Linked DNA regions of Rhodospirillum rubrum ATCC 11170. The protein of the gene in region 2 interacts with the protein of the main gene of each other region in a pairwise test. Links are inferred from orthologs where the notes say so. Each region holds a gene or a part of one and is shown on either strand. Other genes may lie near its edges. The genes, in order: ptsN and RRU_RS06065.

Region 1 (9,417 bases), 1.4 Mb from region 2 along the record:
GGTCGAGGAACTGATCCTGGCCGATGGCACCTTCGCCGAGGATGTCGAACTGCTGCGGCGCATGCTCGAGGCCTGACGCCTCCGGCCCCCGGCGACTCCGTTTCCCGCCCCGGTTTTCGCCGTCTGCGGTTGAAAGGGAGGCGCCCCCTTCTCCTTGCGGGCGTCGCCTGACGCGGAAAGCGCTTGGGCGGGGGCCGTGGTCTGCGTATACTTCCCGCCCTTTCGGCGCTGTCTCCCGTCGCCGATCTCCCCTTCCCGTGCGGTCGGTCCCCCGGGGGCCAACCGTCCCGACACCGGTTCAGGCCCGCCCATGAAGCTGACGATCGAGCGCACCGCCCTTCTCAAGTCCTTGGGACACGTCCAGAGCGTCGTCGAGCGGCGCAATACGATTCCCATCTTGTCGAACGTGCGGATGGAAACCGGCGAGAGCGGCTTCAGCCTGAACGCCACCGACATGGACCTGGAGATCGTCGAGACGGTGACGGCGACCACCCTGGCCCCGGGAGCGACCACGGCGCCGGCCCATACCCTGTATGACATCGTCCGCAAGCTGCCCGACGGCAGCCAGGTGGAATTGAGCTATGACGGCAACGACGGCCAGCTGGTGCTCAAGGCCGGGCGCTCGCGGTTTTCGCTGTCGTGCCTGCCGGTCGAGGATTTTCCCGCGCTCAGCGCCGGCGAGTTCAGTCACAGCTTCTCGCTGCCGGCGACCGATCTGCGCGGTCTGATCGATCGCACGCGCTTTGCCATCTCCACCGAGGAAACCCGCTACTACCTCAACGGCATCTATCTGCACGCCACGGAAAGCGCCGGGGTGCCGGTGTTGCGCGCCGTGGCCACCGATGGCCACCGTTTGGCCCGCGCCGAGATTCCCTTGCCCGCCGGCGCCGCCGGCATGCCCGGGGTGATCGTGCCGCGCAAGACCGTGGGCGAATTGCGCAAGCTGATCGAAGAGACCGGCATGGATATCACCGTCGGGCTGTCCGAGCAGAAGATCCGCTTCGATTTCGACGAAACCCGCCTGACCTCCAAACTGATCGACGGCACTTTCCCCGATTACGAGCGCGTGATCCCGACCGAAAACGACAAGGTTCTGGAAGTCGATTGCAAGCTTTTCGCCCAGGCCGCCGACCGGGTGTCGGCGATCTCGACGGAAAAGTCCCGGGCCATCAAGGTTGCCGTCGCCAAGGGTACGATGACGCTTTCGGCTTCGAGTCCCGATGCCGGCAGCGCCGTCGAGGAGATCGAGGCGGCCTATCAGTCGACCTCGCTCGAGATCGGCTTCAATTCCCGCTACCTGCTCGACATTCTCGGTCAGGTCGAGGGGGGATCGGTGCGCCTGACCTTTGCCGACGCCGCCTCGCCGACGGTCATTCGCGACGTCGCCGACGCCTCGGCCGTCTATGTGCTGATGCCGATGCGGGTGTGACGACGCCGCCCCTTTCCGCCGCGTCCGACCGGCCGCCCCCTGGAGGGCCAAGGGGCGTCGTGGTCGAGCGGCTGACCCTGACCGCCTTTCGCTGCTACGACCGGCTGCGCCTGGATGTCGGACCCCGGCCCCTGGTGCTGACCGGTCCCAATGGCGCGGGCAAGACCAATCTGCTGGAAGCCCTGTCGTTTCTCGCCCCGGGGCGCGGCTTGCGACGGGCGGCTCTGGCCGATCCCTGCCGCCGGGTCGGGGGCGACGCCGCGACGGCGGGCCCGCCCTGGGCGGTGGCCGCCCATCTGCGGTTGCCGGCGGGGCCGGGAACCCTGGGGCGCGGCGTCGATGTCGGCACCGGCCTTGAGCGGGCGACGGCGGGCGAGCGCCGTCTGGTGCGCATCGATGGGGCGACGGCCGGTCAGGCGGCGCTGGGCGATCTGTTCTCGGTGCTGTGGCTGACCCCGGAAATGGACGGGTTGTTTCGCGGCGGGGCGAGCGAGCGCCGGCGCTTTCTTGACCGTCTGGTCAATGGCCTTGATCCCGATCACGCCGGACGCACCGCCGCTTACGCCCAGGCCCAGCGCGAACGCGCCCGCCTGCTGCGCGAGGGACGGGCGTCGCGCGGCTGGCTGGACGGGCTGGAAGACGTGATGGCCCGCCATGGCGTGGCGATCGTCGCGGCGCGCCGCGATCTGGTCGACCGCCTGGGGGCGGCGGTGCGCGCCGCCACCGGGCCGTTTCCCGGGGCGCGGATCGATCTGGTCTCCGAGGTCGACGGCTGGCTGGCCGCCGGCCCGGCCCTGGCCGCCGAAGACCGCCTGCGCGCCGCCCTGGCCATGGCGCGCGGACCCGAGGCGCCGGCCCCGGGACCGCACCGCGATGATCTGGCGGTGCGCCACGGCCCCAAGGACATTCCCGCCGTCCAGGCCTCGACCGGCGAGCAGAAGGCGGTGCTGATCGCCCTGATCCTGGCCCAGGCCCGGGTCCAGGAGGCCGCCCGCGCCGTGGCGCCGCTGCTGTTGCTCGACGAGGGCGTGGCCCATCTCGATGCGCCGCGCCGCGCCGCCCTGGGCGAGGCCCTGAGCGGCCAGGGACTTCAGGCCTGGGTCTCGGGAACGGAGGCGCAAGCTTTTGACTCCTGGGCCAAAAACGCTCAATTCCTGCGCATCGCCGAGGGGGCCGTGCTAGACTAGCAAAGCCCCCGTTGCCGGCTTTCGGGCCGGACCTTTCCACGTAGACAACAAGAAGACCGCTCCCATGACCCAGCAGGCCTATACATCCGAATCCATCAAGGTTCTCAAAGGACTGGAGGCGGTGCGCAAGCGCCCCGGCATGTACATCGGCGATACCGACGACGGGTCAGGCCTGCACCACATGGTCTATGAGGTGGTTGATAACGCCATCGACGAGGCGCTCGCCGGTTACTGCGATCACTCCGAGGTCATTCTCAACGGCGATGGCTCGGTGACGGTCTGTGACAATGGCCGCGGCATCCCCGTCGATATCCACCGCGAGGAGGGGGTGAGCGCCGCCGAGGTGATCATGACCCAGCTGCATGCCGGCGGAAAGTTCGACCAGAATTCCTACAAGGTGTCGGGCGGGCTGCACGGCGTGGGCGTATCGGTGGTCAACGCCCTGTCGGACTGGCTTGATCTGCGCATCTGGCGCGACGGCAAGGAACACTACGTGCGCTTCGAGCACGGCGAGGTGGTGGCGCCGCTGAAGGTGGTGGGCGACTGCGGCGACCGCACCGGCACCGAGATCACCTTTTTGGCCTCGCCGGCGATCTTCGCCATCACCACCTATGATTACGCCACCCTGGAGCATCGCCTGCGCGAGCTGGCCTTCCTCAATTCCGGGGTGCGGCTGCTGTTGACCGACAAGCGCGGCACCGAGCCGCGCACCACCAAATTCCACTACGACGGCGGCATCGAGGAATTCGTCCGCTATCTCGACAAGTCGAAAACCGTTCTGCACAGCCCGCCGGTCACGGCGATCGGCGAACGCGACGGCATGATCGTGGAACTGTCGCTGGAATGGACCGACAGCTACCACGAGACGGTGCTGTGCTTCACCAACAACATCCCCCAGCGCGATGGCGGCACCCATATGGCCGGCTTCCGCGGCGGTCTGACCCGCACCCTCAACAGCTACGCCCAAGACAGCGGGCTGATGAAAAAGGAAAAGGTGACGCTGACCGGCGATGACATGCGCGAGGGGTTGACCTGCGTGCTGTCGGTCAAGGTTCCCGATCCCAAGTTCTCCAGCCAGACCAAGGAAAAGCTGGTTTCAAGCGAGGTTCGGCCGGTGGTCGAGGCCGTGGTCGTCGAGCGTCTGGGCCAGTGGCTGGAGGAACACCCTCAGGAGGCCCGCAAGATCATCGGCAAGGTGGTGGAAGCCGCCGCCGCCCGCGAGGCCGCCCGCCGCGCCCGCGAACTGACCCGGCGCAAGGGCGCGCTCGACATGGCCAGCCTGCCCGGCAAGCTGGCCGACTGTCAGAACCGCGATCCGGCCCAGTCCGAACTGTTCATCGTCGAGGGAGACTCCGCCGGCGGCTCGGCCAAGCAGGGGCGCGATCGCGGCTATCAGGCGATCTTGCCGTTGCGCGGCAAGATCCTCAACGTCGAGCGGGCGCGCTTTGACAAGATGCTATCCTCGGCGGAAATCGGCACGCTGATCGCCGCGCTTGGCACCGGCATCGGCAAGGATGATTTCGATGTCGGCAAGGCCCGCTACCACAAGATCATCATCATGACCGACGCCGACGTCGACGGCAGCCATATCCGCACCCTGCTGTTGACCTTCTTCTTCCGCCAGATGCCCGAGGTCGTCGAGAAGGGCTATCTTTATATCGCCCAGCCGCCGCTGTATCGGGCCAAGCGCGGCAATTCCGAGCAGTACCTCAAGGACGACCGCGAGCTTGAGGACTATCTGCTGGATACCGGCCTGGATGAGACCGTCTACACCACCGCCGCCGGCGTGCAGATGGCCGGTCCCGATCTGCGCGCCCTGGTCGAACGCGCCCGCCTTGCGCGCAACGCCATCGCCGCCATGGGCCGCAAGGTGCCGTGGGTCTTGCTTGAACAGGCGGCGGTCGCCGGGGCCTTCCATACCGAGATCGTCAATGACGACGCCCGCGCCAGCGCCGCGGCCGCCGATGTCGCCCGCCGGATCGACGCCCTGGAAAGCCCGCTGGAACGCGGCTGGACCGGCACCCTGGCCGCCGGGGGCGGCATGGTGTTCCAGCGCACGCTGCGCGGGGTGACCGAGACCCATGTCATCGATCCCCAGGTCATCCACAGCACCGAGGCCCGCCGGCTTGACTCCATGGCGGCCGCCTTGCGCGAATTCTATGAGCAGCCCGGTCGCCTGCGGATCAAGGACGGCGACCAGATCATCCCCGGCCCGATGACCTTGATCAACGCCGTGATGGCCGCCGGCCGCAAGGGCATCGCCATCCAGCGCTATAAGGGCCTGGGCGAGATGAACCCCGAGCAGCTGTGGGAAACCACCCTTGATCCCAATGTGCGCCGCCTGCTGCAGGTGAAGGTCAATCAGGTCAGCGACGCCGAGGATGTGTTCAGCACCCTGATGGGCGACATCGTCGAACCCCGCCGCGACTTTATCCAAGACAACGCCCTGAACGTCCAGAACCTGGACGTTTAAGGCAAATCCCGAGCGATCTGAACCAGATCGCGACGACGATTTGCTTCGCGATCAAGATCTTAGAGCGGTGTGCGGGGACCATATTTCCCCCACACCGCCCTAAGGGGACGCCCCCGCCCCCTCCTGCCGACTAAAAACCCCCGCTGGCGCAAGCCGGCGGGGGTTTTGTTTGGGAAAAACCGTTGGGGCGGAGGGACGGGCGCTTGGCGGCGAAAATAGATCCTGGAAAATTAACTTATGGTGGTGGTTTCTAGTTGGCATGGGGTAGGATTTTCCGCTTAGGCAAGGGTCTTCAAGAGGTTAGGAAAACAGGGTCCACAGTCTATGCGGGAGCCGTCTGTCGGGCTCGTCGCGGTCCTCCTTGATTTTTTGGCAAAAGGCTTTACCTATCACGTTAAGTCCAGGGGGCGTCCGTGCTGGTTAGCTACGCTACAACCAAGCTGCTCAAGCTCTGTACGACGCAGCAAAAGCTGGTAAAGGCCTTTGGAAAACCCTGTGCCGAGGAAATCGAGGATCGAATCACGACCCTGATGGCGATGCCAACGCTGGGCGACATTCCGATCTATCCGCCGGAGCGTCGGCATAAGCTGGACGGCAGGAGGAAGGGGCAGTGGGCCGTGGAGGCGCATGGGGGTGTGCGTATCTGCCTTGTCCCGGCGAACACCCCTCTTCCGCGCTGCGCCGATGGAAGCGTTGACCTTACGTTGGTAACCGAGGTCGAGATCGTGTTTGTGGGGGATTATCATGGAGAAAGCTGAGCGGCTGACGGGTACGCCCGATTATGCGGTGCTCCCCGGGCGCATTCTCGATAAGACCCTGGCGGGGCGTGGCCTTCAAAAGGCCGAGTTCGCCGAGCGCTGCGGACATTCGGCAAAGATGATCAGTGAGATCATCGCCGGAAAAGCGCCGATCATGCCCGAAACCGCCCTTGAATTTGAGCGGGTGCTCGGGATGCCGGCGAGCTACTGGCTCACTCTTGAAAGCTTGTATCGTCTTCGTCTGGCCGAACAGCGCGACCGTCAGCGTTTGAGCGACCAGCGGGATTGGGCCAAGCGCTTCCCGATCGCCGCCATGGTTCGGTTGGGTTGGATCGACAAGCCGTCCGATCGCGTTGATGAGGTGGCGAAGCTTCTGGCGTTCTTCGGGGTCGCCAGCGTCGAGGCTTGGCAAGCCATGACCGCCAGCGCGGCCGAACAGATCGCCTACCGGCGGTCGCCTTCCTTTCAGAGTGCGCCTGAATCGGTTTCGGCTTGGCTGCGCCGGGGGGAAATGGTCGCTGGCGCGAGGCCATGCGGGCCTTTCGATGAGGCCGGCTTTAGGCGGGTTCTTAAGAGCGTGCGGGAGTTGACGCGCGAAGCGCCGGAGGTCTTTCAGCCGAGTCTCATCGAGAGATGCGCCTGCGTCGGGGTCGCGGTCGTGTTTACCCCGGAGCTTCCCAAAACATGCCTGAGTGGCGCCACCCGCTGGCTATCAAAAGACAAGGCCCTGATCCAGCTTAGCCTGCGTCATAAGACGGATGATCACCTTTGGTTCACTTTCTTCCATGAAGCCGGCCATGTCCTGCTGCATCCAAAGAAGCTGATCCTTGAGGAAAAGCTGAAAAAAGGGGAGGCGCCGACCCCGGAAAGCGCCCAGCGCGAGCGCGAAGCCAATGTGTTCGCGGCGACCACCCTTATTCCTCGCTCGGCGTGGATGGCCTTCACGGCCGCTGGCGATTTTTCAGCGCCGCGGATTCGGGCCTTTGCCAAAGAGCACTCCCTTTCTCCGGGGATCATCGTTGGTCAGCTTCAACACGACTCCCATCTTTCCTATGCGACAACCCTGAACTCTTTGAAGACCACCTTTCGGTGGCCGGCAGAAAGCGCGGTATCCCATCCGTCGGTTTAAACGTGCTTAGGGGATCGCCGCTGTCACGATGAGAGACCCTGTAAACTCCCCCCACAGAAAACCCCCGCTGGCGCAAGCCAGCGGGGGTTTTGTTTGGCCGGGTCCTCAGTGGGGATGGTCGTGGTCGCCGTGGTCGGCGGGGTCGTGGGTGTGGTCGTGGGGTTTGCGGTCGTGGTTGGGGTGGTCGTGGTCGTGGGTCTGGCCGGCGGGCGGATGGCTGTGGCCATCGGCGGCGGGGCCGGCCTCCCCATGGTCGTGGGGGTGGCTGTGCTGATGGCCATGCTCGTGGCTGTGGACGTGCTGATGCTCGTGGGTGTGAGTCGTGCCATCGGCGTGGGTATGGGGATGGCGATGGCTGTGGATGTGGTCGTGGTCGTGCTGGTGTCGGTGTTCGTGACTACCCATCGGCCTTCCTCCGGTTGGCAAAAGGAATAAAGACTTTCGCATCTATGGCGGAAAGTCTCTAGATGCTTTTTTCACCCGGCTCCCGACTCTTGATCGAGGAGCGACTCATCGCCCCGCCGTGGTCGGGCGGGCGAAAGGGTCTGCCTTAATGGGCCCGGCCGATGGTCTTGTAGGAGTCCTTGAAGGCCGTGAGATCCTCGGCGGATTCGAAATACAGTTCGATGGTCTTGCGGCGCAGGTCGTCCGACAGGCCGGCGATGCGCACATCGAAGGGCGCCTTGCAGTTGGACTCGCACCAAGCCTCGACGGCGCTAATGGCGATGGAGGTCGTAATGCGGACAGCATGGGACATAGTCGCTCTCTTTCCCGTCTAGGTCGTAAAGACCTTTTGTTCTTCTGCTCCTGATAAACCGAAGAACGGGCTGGGAGGTCAAGATATCCTTAAGTTAAAAAGACCCAAATCGGGCCCCCAAACGACCGAAGGGCGCCGCTTCCGACAAGAAGGGCGCCCTTTGGGGATCTGTTGGGCCCTTCAGGGCGCCGGGGCGCTCCGCGAAAGGCAAGGCCCGGCGACGGCCATCGGCCGTCAGGTCGGCGAGAAGGCCTAGCGTCAGGCCGCCTGGGAGGCCTGGGAATGGGCCAGAAGCGTATAGAGCGCCTCCGGGTCGCTGGTGCCGCGCAGCTTCTCGCAAATCGAACGGTCGCGCAGCAACCGGGAAACCCGGGCCAAGGCCTTCAGGTGATCAGCCCCCGCCGCTTCCGGGGCGAGCAGCAAGAACACCAGATCCACGGGCTGATCATCGATGGAATCGAAGTCGATCGGCTCCTCGAGACGGGCGAACAGGCCGTGTAACCCCGAAAGACTGGCCAATTTGCCATGGGGTATGGCGATGCCATTGCCCACGCCCGTGGTTCCCAGCCTTTCCCGTTCCAGCAGCACGTCGAAAATAGCGCGCTCGTGCTGTCCGGTAAGCTCGGCAGCACGCTTCGCCAGTTCCTGCAGGGCCTGCTTTTTGCTGGACACGCGCAGATTGGCGATGATGCTGTCAGGCGTAATGAGGTCGGTAATCTCCATGCCGGTTCCTCTTGCAACCCGGGCCGTCCCTGGGGAGGGCCGCGTTCCCTTTCGCGGGGTGTTCCCGTGGTGGAACGGGTCGCTGTCCCTCGATCGGTGCCGGATCGGCGCCCGATCGAACCAGATCGCCGACGCGAGCCGTCGGCGTGCTGCACCTTCAAAACCGAATTTCCCGGCCTAGGAGTCGCTGATTCCAGATAGGGATAACCAAGCGATTCCCAAAGACAACGGGCAATTCTTTTCCCCTGAAAAGCCACTAAGCAGAGGCTATTCAGCGGTCGCGGACATTATGCGCGGCTTTGGGCCCTGTCAAGTCGGGGAAAGGGCATAGGCTTGTTTGGCACTGGAGATCTCCTGTCGAGAGGATATCAGAAGGCCGGCGGGGGTGGTCAAGGTAGGCGCCCCGATTTTTCCTTTTTGCGGCGCACCGACGAGGCGATCCGCATTCCTTCCCGATATTTAGCCACCGTTCGCCGGGCGATGTCGATGCCGTCGGTGCGCAGGATATCGACGAGTTTGTCGTCGGACAATACCTGATCGGGGCTCTCAGCTTCAATCAGAGAGCGAATGCGATCGCGCACCGCTTCCGCCGAATGGCTTTCTCCGCCGTCGGCGGCGCCGATCGCCTGGGTGAAGAAATACTTGAGCTCGAAAATACCGCGCGGGCTAGCGATGTATTTATTACTGGTCACCCGGCTGACCGTGCTTTCGTGCATTTCGATCGCCTCGGCGATGTCGCGCAGGATCAGCGGCCGCAGGTGACGAACGCCATGCAGGAAGAAGGCGTCCTGCTGGCGGACCAGTTCGGTCGCCACCTTCAAGATGGTATTGGCCCGCTGGTCGAGGGATTTCACCAGCCAATTGGCGGTGGCCAGATTCTCCGACAAGAACGTTCGGGTTTCCTTGTCGCCGCTGCGGCTCAACCGGGCGTGATAGCGGTTGTTGATCAGCACGCGGGGCA
Region 2 (10,464 bases):
TTTGAAAAAGTTTACAAGTGATTCTCCAGAGCTGTCCCCTATAAATTTCAAAAATCTTAGGGAGTTTTGCTGTGGAAACGAATAATGAGGTCTATTTTTATGAAATAAAAAAAGGGTCTGACCACTTTTTAGACCACTTTTTAGGCGGTATTTCAGTTGCCGTATTCCTTGGGAAGCGCCCGCCAACGGACGTTCTCGACCGTGAAAAAATGCAAGACTCCCAGAAACCGCCGATCATCTGCGGCCTTGCGCCCTCGGCGCGGAAGGCACGCGCGAAACACCATCAACGTGTGCTCCCAGTCCTCTTCGCTCATCTGCGTGGACATCCTTCCGACTCCTCCTTCCGGTCGGAGTTCTATGAATCACAACAGATTTTCCTTGGAAATAGGCAATTCTTTTCTGAGCGAAATTCGTCTACACGGCCTAGCGCCTCTTCCACGAATGCCATGCGCAAGACTGGGTGGTGATCAGCGCCATCAGGTCGGACCAGCATTCCGGCATAGTGGGAATGCATCGTCACTCTTGGCGGTACGCGTGGGGGTGGGGCAAGTTCGATCGGGAAAAGCGCCGCCATCTCGTGCCGGATGCCGAATATGACCAGCGCAGCAGATTCGGCGTCGTCATCGATCCCGATCGCCACGCGCTCTGCAACGGCTCGCCAAGGTTTGCGATATTTAGGAAGTAAGAAGAGCCCCCCTCTGGGAGGGGAGCTCTCTGGGCTACAACGTCGGTTCTCCGTTCAAGATCATTTTCAGGAGCCAGATCAAGAACGTAAGAAGGCGACGCCACGTCGCCCGCTGTCGATCATTCATTACCGTGTCCTTCGACCCGACTAGGCAATCGGATCGAAGAAGGCAGGTCGGCTCCAGCCTGCCGGTGGTAAAGCCTCACCCTGTCCGCTAGGTTGGTCGCAAGAGACATCGTCCCTGCGGTGAGGATTGGAGACCCATGGCGGCCTTACAAACGAGATATAGGTAGCCGCTTCGCAAAGGGAAAGAGCAAGAGTGCTGTTCCGGGACGGGTGGACCGGGAGCGGGAAAGAGAGAGTCTGCCCCGGCCTTTTCCTGAAACCTCAATCCCAGAGCAATCTCATGAACCTTATGACGCCAGCGGCGGCGGAGACGATCGCCGCACCCATCTGTGCGCCTGAAGAAGAGGCCGGCTGCATCCTCAAGGCGGCGGAGCGCATTCTCACCGATCTCGAACGGATCGTGTCCCGCCGAGTGGTGTAACAGCGGTATCGCCATTTGATCTCCGGCAGGGGTGGCCAGTTTGATCATACTGCCGCGACGGGCGGCAAGTCGATGATGGGATCATCGCCGAAGGGGGCGACGGATTCCAGGGGCATGTAGCGGGCTCTCTGGACGACTCATTCGTCATTCTGCTCAAGGAGGATAGTGCCGATCAGGCGGGTGATGGCGTTTTCGTTTGGAAAGATGCCGACGACCTCGGTTCTGCGTTTGATTTCGCCGTTGACCCGCTCAAATGGGATTGGTGGAGTGCAGCTTGGCCCTGTGGGGCGCCGGGAAGACTATGTAGGTGAGGACATCTATTTCGACCTCATCCATCAGTTCGGCCAGTTTGCGCGCCTTGGGACGCAGTTGGTCGGCGACCTAGCGCCATTAGGCATGGGCGGCGGTGGCGGTTTCCTGGGCAAAGGCGGTGCCGATGAAGGCGGAGACGACGCGGTGCCCCATAAAAGGGGTCTGACCCCTTTTATCCCCAATCCCCTTTTATCCCCACAAAGCGGGCCTTCCGCGCTCCCTTTCCCGCTTACCCCGATAAGAGCCGTTTATACCGGCTTGATGCGAAGCGTCTAAATCCGCGTGGCGCCTTTATGGGCGTTGGTTCTAAGGAAGGGGATCCTTTCTTTTCGTGCGGGAGCCGCTTCATGGACGTTTTCTTCCTGGCGATCATTGTTGTCTTTTTTGCCGGCTGCGCGGCTTTCCTGCGCGGCTGCGATCAGTTGTGAGGGACAAGGCGATGGCTTTCGACCTTATCCTGGGGGCCGTGGTGGCCTTGGGCCTGCTGGGGTATCTCGGCTATGTCCTGGTCCGACCCGAGAAATTTTAGAACGGCGGGGGAGACTCCGGCCGGGTCCGCCAAAAAAACTTTCTAGAATGAAGGTCCGATCATGGACGCCAACGCCATTCTTCAGGTCGTTCTGTTTTGCGCGATCATTCTTGGGCTGACGCCGCTGCTCGGCGGCTATATGGCCCGGGTTTTCAGCGGCGAGCGGGTTTTGCTCTCGGTGGTCTTCGGACCGCTCGAGCGCGGCCTGTACAGGCTAAGCGGGGTGCGCCCCAAGGAGGAGCAGCATTGGGCGGCCTATGCGCTGTCGATGCTGGTCTTCAATCTGGCGGGCCTGCTTGGGCTCTATCTGATCTTGCGCGTCCAGGGCTGGTTGCCGCTCAATCCGGCGGGCCTGGGCGCCGTCGCCCCCGATCTCGCCTTCAATACCGCCGTTAGCTTCGTGACCAATACCAACTGGCAGGCCTATGGCGGCGAAAGCACGCTGTCGTATTTCTCGCAGATGGTCGGGCTGACGGTGCAGAATTTCGTTTCGGCGGCGACCGGCATCGCCGTGCTGGTGGCCTTGATCCGCGGCTTCGCCCGGCGCTCGGCCCGCACGCTCGGCAATTTCTGGGTCGATCTCACCCGCACCGTCCTTTACCTGCTGCTGCCGCTCGCCTTCGTCACCGCCCTGGTTCTGGTTTGGCAGGGCGCGCCGCAAACCCTTGGCGATTATGTCCAGGCCGCGCCGCTCGAGGGCGGCTCCCAGGTGATCGCCCTGGGGCCGGTGGCCTCGCAAGAGGCGATCAAGCAGCTTGGCTCGAACGGCGGCGGCTTCTTTTCGGTCAATTCCGCCCATCCCTTCGAGAACCCGACGCCGCTGTCCAATCTGATCGAGATGGTTCTGCTGCTGGCGGTGGCCGCCGGTCTGACCAACACCTTTGGCCGCATGGTCGGCGACACCCGCCAGGGCTGGGCGCTTTTCGCCGCCATGTCCTTGATGTTCGTCGTCGGCCTTGGCGTGACACTCTGGCAGGAATCCGCGGCTAATCCGGCGATGGTCGTCGCCGGCATCGAGGCCGGCGGCGGCAATATGGAAGGCAAGGAGGTGCGCCTGGGCGTGGCCAATTCGGCGATCTGGGCGGTGGCGACGACGGCGGCCTCCAACGGTTCGGTCAATGCCATGCATGACAGCTTCATGCCGCTTGCGGGCATGGTGCCGATGATCAACATGATGCTGGGCGAGGTGATCTTCGGCGGGGTCGGCGCCGGTCTTTACGGCATGCTGATCTTCGTCATGGTCACCGTGTTCATCGCCGGGCTGATGGTTGGGCGAACCCCCGAATATCTGGGTAAGAAGATCGAGGCCCGCGAGATGAAGCTGGCGGTGATCTCGCTGCTGGTGCCGCCCCTGTGCATCCTGGGCTTCGGCGCCGTCGCGCTCACCTGGCCCCAGGCGGCCGCCTCGGTGCAAGATCCCGGCCCCCATGGCCTGACCGAGGCGCTGTACGCCTATGTCTCGGGAACGGCCAACAACGGCTCGGCCTTTGCCGGCTTCGCCGCCAATGTCTTCCCCCATAATCTGATGATCGGCCTGGCGATGCTGATCGGGCGCTTCCTGGTGATCTTGCCCGTTCTTGCCATCGCCGGGTCCCTGGGCGCCAAGAAGATCGTTCCGGTTTCGGCCGGCACCTTCCCCACCCATGGCGGGCTGTTCATCGGCCTGCTGGTCGGGGTGATCGTCGTCGTCGGCGGCCTGACCTATTTCCCCGTCCTCGCCCTGGGTCCGATCCTCGAGCAGCTTATGCTCAGATCGGGCAGCCTTTTCTGAGGTGACATCATGAGCATCCATCGCCCCAGGCATGCCGCGCTGTTCGAGCGCGCCCTGGTCGTGCCCGCCGCCCGCAACGCGGTCTTGAAGCTCGACCCGCGAAGCCTGATCGCCAATCCGGTGATGTTCGTCACCGCCGTCGTCGCTGTGCTCTCCACCGTGCTGTTCGTGCGCGACCTGATCCATGGCCTCGGCCCCGTCGCCGTCGAGGGGCAGATCGCCCTGTGGCTGTGGTTCACCGTGCTCTTTGCCAATTTCGCCGAGGCGATGGCCGAGGGCCGGGGCAAGGCCCAGGCCGACTCCTTGCGCAAGACGCGTACCGAAACCTTGGCGCGCAAGCTCTCCAGCCCGACGGCCACCGCCGAGCAAAGCGTCTCGGCGGCCAGCTTGCGCAGCGGCGATCTGGTGGTCTGCGAAGCCGGCGACGTCATCCCCGGCGACGGCGATGTGATCGTCGGCATCGCCACGGTCGATGAATCGCCGATCACCGGCGAATCCGCCCCGGTCATCCGCGAAAGCGGCGGCGATCGCTCGGCGGTCACCGGCGGCACCCGGGTGGTGTCGGACCGCATCGTCGTGCGCATCACCGTCAATCCCGGCGAGTCCTTTCTGGATCGCATGATCAATTTGGTCGAAGGGGCCAAGCGCCAGAAGACCCCCAACGAAATCGCCCTGACTATCTTGCTTGTCGGATTGACGCTGATCTTCCTGCTGGTGGTCGCCAGCCTGCCGGCCTTCGCCGCCTTCTCGGGGGCGATGATCCCGGTGGTCTTCCTGCTCGCCCTGTTCGTCACCCTGATTCCCACCACCATCGGCGGCCTGCTTTCGGCCATCGGCATCGCCGGCATGGACCGGCTGGTCACCTTCAACGTCATCGCCAAATCCGGCCGGGCGGTCGAGGCGGCGGGCGATATCGACGTGCTGCTGCTCGATAAAACCGGCACCATCACCCTGGGCAGCCGCCAAGCCGCCGAATTCCTGCCGGTTTCGGGCATCAACGAGCGCGATCTGGCCGAGGCCGCCTTCTTGTCATCGCTGGAGGATCAGACGCCCGAGGGCAAGTCGATCGTCGCCCTGGCCCGCCAGCGCTTCGGCTTCACCGGGGGCGAGGGCACGGCGATGCGCTTCATTCCCTTTACCGCCCAAACACGGATGAGCGGCGTCGATTTCGGCGATAGCGAAATCCGCAAGGGGGCCTCGGACGCCGTGCTCGCCTATCTTCAGGCCCATGGCGGACCGGGGGCGGCGCGCGATCTGGTCTCCGCCGTCGAACGCGTCGCCAAAAGCGGCGGCACGCCGCTGGTCGTCGCCCGCGATAATCGGGCCCTTGGCGTGGTCCATCTGAAGGACATCGTCAAGCCGGGCATCCGCGAGCGCTTCGCCACCTTGCGCGACATGGGCATCCGCACGGTGATGGTCACTGGCGACAATCCGCTGACCGCGGCCGCCATCGCCGCCGAGGCCGGGGTTGACGACGTGCTGGCCGAGGCCACCCCCGAGCGCAAGCTGGAACTGATCCGCAAGGAACAGGCCGAGGGACGGCTGGTCGCCATGTGCGGCGACGGCTCCAACGACGCCCCGGCCCTGGCCCAGGCCGATGTCGGCGTGGCGATGAACACCGGTACCCAGGCGGCGCGCGAAGCCGGCAATATGGTCGATCTGGAAAGCGATCCGACCAAGCTGATCGAAATCGTCATGATCGGTAAACAGCTGCTGATGAGCCGGGGCTCTTTGACCACCTTTTCCATCGCCAATGATGTCGCCAAGTATTTCGCCATCATCCCGGCGCTGTTCCTGGCCAGCTTTCCCCAGCTTCAGGCCCTGAACGTCATGGGGTTGTCGAGCCCGCAAAGCGCCATTCTCTCGGCGATCATCTTCAACGCCCTGGTCATCATCGCCCTGATCCCGCTGGCCCTGAAAGGCGTCGCCTATCGCCCGGCCGCCGCGGCCGATCTGTTGCGGCGCAATCTGTTGATCTACGGTCTGGGCGGCCTTGCCGCGCCCTTCATCGGCATCAAGGTGATCGATATGCTGGTCACCGCCGTCGGTTTGGCCTGAGGAGGCTCCCATGCTGCGCACCCTGCGTCCCGCCCTGGTTCTGTTCGCCGCCCTCACCCTGTTGACCGGTGTCGCCTATCCCTTGGCCGTCACCGGGCTGGCCCAGGTTCTGTTTCCCGAGCAGGCCAATGGCAGCCTGATCGAGCGCGGCGGCACGGTCATCGGCTCGGCCCTGATCGCCCAGGCCTTCACCGGCGAGGCCTATTTCCACCCCCGTCCGTCGATGGCCGGTACGGGCTATGAGGCCAATAACTCCGGGGCCTCGAACCTCGGGCCGACCAATCAGGGGCTGGTCGATCAGGTCGCCGCCCGCATCACCGCCGCCAAGGAGGCCAATCCGGGCAATTACGGCGGGGTTCCGGCCGATCTGGTGACCGCCTCGGGTAGCGGCCTTGATCCCCATATCTCGCAGGCGGCGGCGCGCTGGCAGGCCGCCCGGGTGGCCAAGGCCCGGGGTCTTGATCTTCAGCGCGCGGTCGCCCTGGTCTATGAGTTCACCTCGCCCCGGCAACTGGGTATTCTGGGGGAACCCAGGGTCAATGTTCTGGCGATCAATCTGGCGCTCGACGAGCGGTTTCCGCTGGCCCACTGACGGTTTGATCTGGAGTTAGGTCCGGCTCGGGGGGAGGGGGACGCCCTTTCCGCCCGGGCCGACGCTCTTTCGAGGATACCCATGGCCCCCGCTGATCGCGAAAACCGCCCCTCGCCCGATGCCCTGCTGGCCGAAGCCCACCGGGAAGGCCGGGGCAAGCTGAAGATATTCCTGGGGGCGGCGCCGGGGGTGGGGAAAACCTACGCCATGCTTGAAGCCGCCCGCGAGCGGGCGCGCGATGGCGTCGACGTGGCGGTGGCGGTGGTCGAAACCCATGGCCGGCGCGAGACCGAGGCCCTGGTCCATGGCCTGGACGTCGTTCCCAAGCGCACGCTCGAGTATCGCGGCCGCGACTTCGAGGAAATGGACCTTGATGGCGTTCTCGCCCGCCGGCCGGCCCTGGCCCTGGTCGATGAGCTGGCCCATACCAACATCTCGGGCAGCCGCCATCTCAAGCGCTGGCAGGATGTCCAGGAACTGCTCGATGTCGGCATCGATGTTTACACCACCCTGAACGTCCAGCACCTGGAAAGCCTCAACGACGTGGTCGAGCGGATTTCCGGGGTGCGGGTCCGCGAAACCCTGCCCGATTCCGTTTTGCAGCAGGCCGACGAGATCAAGCTGATCGATCTGGCGCCCGAGGATCTGCTCAAACGCCTGGAGGAGGGCAAGGTCTATGTGCCCGATCAGGCGCGGCGGGCGGCCAACGCCTTCTTCTCGCGCGGCAATCTGACGGCGCTGCGCGAAATGGCCCTGCGTCAGGCGGCCGAGCGCGTCGACGCCCAGATGATCAGTTATATGCACGCCCACGCCATCCAGGGGCCCTGGCCGGCGCGCGAGCGGCTGATGGCCTGTATCGGCGATGATCTGGCGGCCGAAAGCGTCGTGCGGCTGGCGGCGCGTTCGGCCGAGCGCCGGCAGGCGCCGTGGATCGCCGTCTATATCGAAACCGCCCGCCACTTGTCGCTGTCGGAAGAGGTGAAGGACCGCATCGCCCGCGCCCTGCGTCTGGCCGAGGAACTGGGCGGCGAGGCGACGACGGTTCAGGGCGATGACGTGGTGGCCGAGGTCTTGTCTTTCGCCAAGGCCCGCAATATCACCCAGATCATCATCGGCCGCCCTCGGCGCCACCGTCAGCGCTGGTTTGGCGGCGGCGATACGGCCAAGGCCCTGCTCGCCCGGGCCGAGGCCTTCAATGTGACCGTCATCGGCCGCGAGAACGCCAGCCCCTCGCCGATCGCCCGCATCCGCCGCGACATGCCCAAGGACTGGCTTGGCTATGGATTGGCCACCCTGGCGGTCGCCCTGGCCACCGGTTTTAGCGTGCTGATCGACATGTGGATGCCCGTGCCCAACATCTCGGTCGCCTATCTGATGGCCGTGCTGCTGGTCGCCATGCGTCTTGGCCTCGCGCCGTCGATCTTCGCCTCGCTGCTCAGTTTCCTGATTTATTCGTTCCTGTTCACCGAGCCGCGGCTGACCCTGGCCATCACCGATTCCCATAACATCCTGACCATGGTGTTCTTCCTGGTCGCCGCGGTGATCGTGTCGAACCTGGGCAGTCGGCTGCGCGAGCAGGTTCAGGCGACCCGGCTGTCGGCCCGGCGCACCGGCACCCTTTATGATTTCAGCCGCAAGATCGCCGCCGCCGCCACCCAGGACGACGTGCTGTGGGCGGTGGTCCACCATGTGGCCTCGACCATTCACGGCCAGTCGCTGATCCTTTTGCCCGAAAACGACCGTTTGGCGATCAAGGCCGGCTATCCGCCCGAGGACACCCTGGACGACAAGGCCGCCGCCGCCGCCGAATGGGCTTGGACCCACGGCACCCGCGCCGGCGCCGGTTCGGCCACCCTGCCAACCTCGCCCTGGCTGTTCCTGCCGCTCAAAACCGTGCGCGGCCCGGTGGGGGTGATGGGGGTGCAGATGGCCGGCGCCGGCATTCCCCCGCCCAGCGAGGCCCGGTTGCTGGAAACCCTGGCCGATCAGGCGGCGGTGGCGATCGAACGCACCGCCCTGGTCGCCGATATCGAGGCGGCGCGGGTCGCCGGCGAGCGCGATCGCCTGCGCACCGCCTTGCTGTCGTCGTTGTCCCATGATCTGCGCACGCCGCTGGTCTCGATCATGGGCTCGGCCAGCGCCCTGGTGAACTACCAAGACACCCTGTCCGACGACGCCGAACGCGAATTGGCCCTGACCATCCAGGACGAGGCCGAGCGCCTGAACCGCTTCGTGCAGAACCTGCTCGATATGACCAAACTGGGCGCCGGCGCCCTCAAGCCCCGGATCGATTGGGCCGATTTCCGTGATATCGTCGGCGGCGCCCTTGAACGGGCCAAGCGGCTGATCGGTCAGCGCAAGGTGCGGATCGACCTCAGCGATGATTTTCCGCTGCTGTGCGTTGATTCCGTGCTGATGGAACAGGTGGTCTTCAACCTGATCGACAACGCCTGCAAATACACGCCGCCGGGCAGCGCCATCACCGTTTGGGGGCGGCCGCGCCGCGACAAGGTGGTGGTCGAGATCTGCGATCAGGGCCCGGGCATTCCCGAGGCCGACCGCGAGCAGGTGTTTGACATGTTCTACCGGGTCAAGGCCCAGGATGCCCAGATCGCCGGCACCGGCCTTGGTCTGGCCATCTGCCGGGGACTGGTCGAGGCCCATGGCGGAACGATCGCCGCCGAGCCCGGCATCAATGATTGCGGAACCTGCATCGTCATCACCTTGCCGCTGCTGGTCGAGCCCGAACTGCTTGGCGCCGAGGAGAAGGTTTGATGGCCCAGAAGATCCTGGTGGTCGATGACGAACCGCAGATCCGCAAATTCATGCGCATCAGCCTGGGGGCCAATGGCTATGAGGTCCTGGAGGCGGAAACCGCCGAACAGGGCGTGATGCTGGCGACGGGGATGGCGCCCGATCTGGTCGTTCTCGATCTCGGGCTGCCCGATCTTGATGGCCAGGACGCCATCAGCATGATCCGCACGGCCAGCGCCGTGCCGATCATCGTGCTTTCGGTGCGCTCGGGCGAAACCGATAAGGTCGAGGCCCTCGATCGCGGCGCCAACGATTATGTGGTCAAGCCCTTTGGCATCGGCGAGTTGATGGCGCGCATCCGCGCCGCCCTGCGCCCGCGCGCCGGTTCGGGCGAGGAGGGGGCGGGCGAGGTTCTGACCATCGGCGCCCTGGTGCTCGATTTCGCCCGCCGGGTGGTGACGCGCGGTGGCGACGAGGTGCGGCTGTCGCGCAAGGAATACGATCTGCTGCGCCTGCTGGCCGAAAAAGCCGATCACGTGCTGACCCACCGCCAGATCCTGCGCGACATCTGGGGCCCGGCCCATGTCGAGGATACGGCTTACCTGCGCGTCTACGTCAACCAACTGCGCCAGAAGCTCGAGGCCAACCCGTCGGAACCCCGGCTGATCGTGACCGAACCCGGGGTGGGCTATCGTTTGAAACGCGGCGAGTAGGGCAAGGGGGCGGCCAAGGCCCCCTTGCCCTCGGTGGATCAGGCGCGGATGCCGGACAGGAAACCCGCGACCTCGCCGCGCAGGGTCTTGGCTTCGGCGACCATGGCCTCGCAGTCGCTCAGCATGCCGCCGGCCGAGGATCCGGCCTGGGCGGTCACCGCCGAAAGCTGGCTGAGGGTCGAAGTGACCTCCTGGGTGCCCGCCGCCGCCTGCTGGACGTTGCGGGCGATTTCCAAGGTGGCGGCGCCCTGTTCCTCGACGGCGGCGGCGATGGTTTCGCCGATTTCGCTGATCTGGGCGATGGTGCCGGTAATGCCGCGAATGGCGTCCACCGCCTGGCCGGTCGCCGATTGCACGGCGCCGATCTGGTTGGAGATGTCGTCGGTCGCCTTGGCCGTCTGATTGGCCAGGGATTTGACCTCATTGGCGACGACGGCGAAGCCCTTGCCGGCATCGCCCGCCCGTGCCGCCTCGATGGTGGCGTTGAGCGCGAGCAGGTTGGT

What was found.
Region 1: the proteins of RRU_RS06065 (region 2) and ptsN interact in binary tests that used the Escherichia coli proteins (3 or more experiments, as listed by UniProt). The link is inferred for Rhodospirillum rubrum ATCC 11170 from one-to-one orthologs.

The regions. Positions count from the first base shown.
Region 1 is NC_007643.1:1,682-11,098, forward strand. The notes cover bases 6,725-9,417. They hold ptsN (PTS IIA-like nitrogen regulatory protein PtsN), read right to left. Parts: upstream 8,457-9,417; coding sequence 7,992-8,456; downstream 6,725-7,991. Other genes in these bases: RRU_RS00030 (ImmA/IrrE family metallo-endopeptidase), read left to right, coding at 6,725-6,976; RRU_RS00035 (hypothetical protein), read right to left, coding at 7,082-7,381; RRU_RS00040 (hypothetical protein), read right to left, coding at 7,527-7,733; rpoN (RNA polymerase factor sigma-54), read right to left, coding at 8,846-9,417. In the rest of the region: chromosomal replication initiator protein DnaA, read left to right, coding at 1-76; dnaN (DNA polymerase III subunit beta), read left to right, coding at 311-1,429; DNA replication/repair protein RecF, read left to right, coding at 1,489-2,616; gyrB (DNA topoisomerase (ATP-hydrolyzing) subunit B), read left to right, coding at 2,681-5,089; RRU_RS00025 (killer suppression protein HigA), read left to right, coding at 5,503-5,847; more of RRU_RS00030, read left to right, coding at 5,834-6,724. UniProt on the Escherichia coli protein: Seems to have a role in regulating nitrogen assimilation.
Region 2 is NC_007643.1:1,366,310-1,376,773, forward strand. Bases 6,235-9,469 are described here. They hold RRU_RS06065 (sensor histidine kinase), read left to right. Parts: upstream 6,235-6,575; coding sequence 6,576-9,269; downstream 9,270-9,469. Other genes in these bases: kdpC (potassium-transporting ATPase subunit KdpC), read left to right, coding at 6,235-6,494; RRU_RS06070 (response regulator), read left to right, coding at 9,269-9,469. Outside these bases: RRU_RS06025 (hypothetical protein), read right to left, coding at 1-186; RRU_RS06030 (hypothetical protein), read right to left, coding at 153-314; RRU_RS06035 (hypothetical protein), read left to right, coding at 1,092-1,232; kdpF (K(+)-transporting ATPase subunit F), read left to right, coding at 1,984-2,073; potassium-transporting ATPase subunit KdpA, read left to right, coding at 2,135-3,844; potassium-transporting ATPase subunit KdpB, read left to right, coding at 3,854-5,902; more of kdpC, read left to right, coding at 5,913-6,234; more of RRU_RS06070, read left to right, coding at 9,470-9,961; RRU_RS06075 (methyl-accepting chemotaxis protein), read right to left, coding at 10,000-10,464. UniProt on the Escherichia coli protein: Member of the two-component regulatory system KdpD/KdpE involved in the regulation of the kdp operon. KdpD may function as a membrane-associated protein kinase that phosphorylates KdpE in response to environmental signals.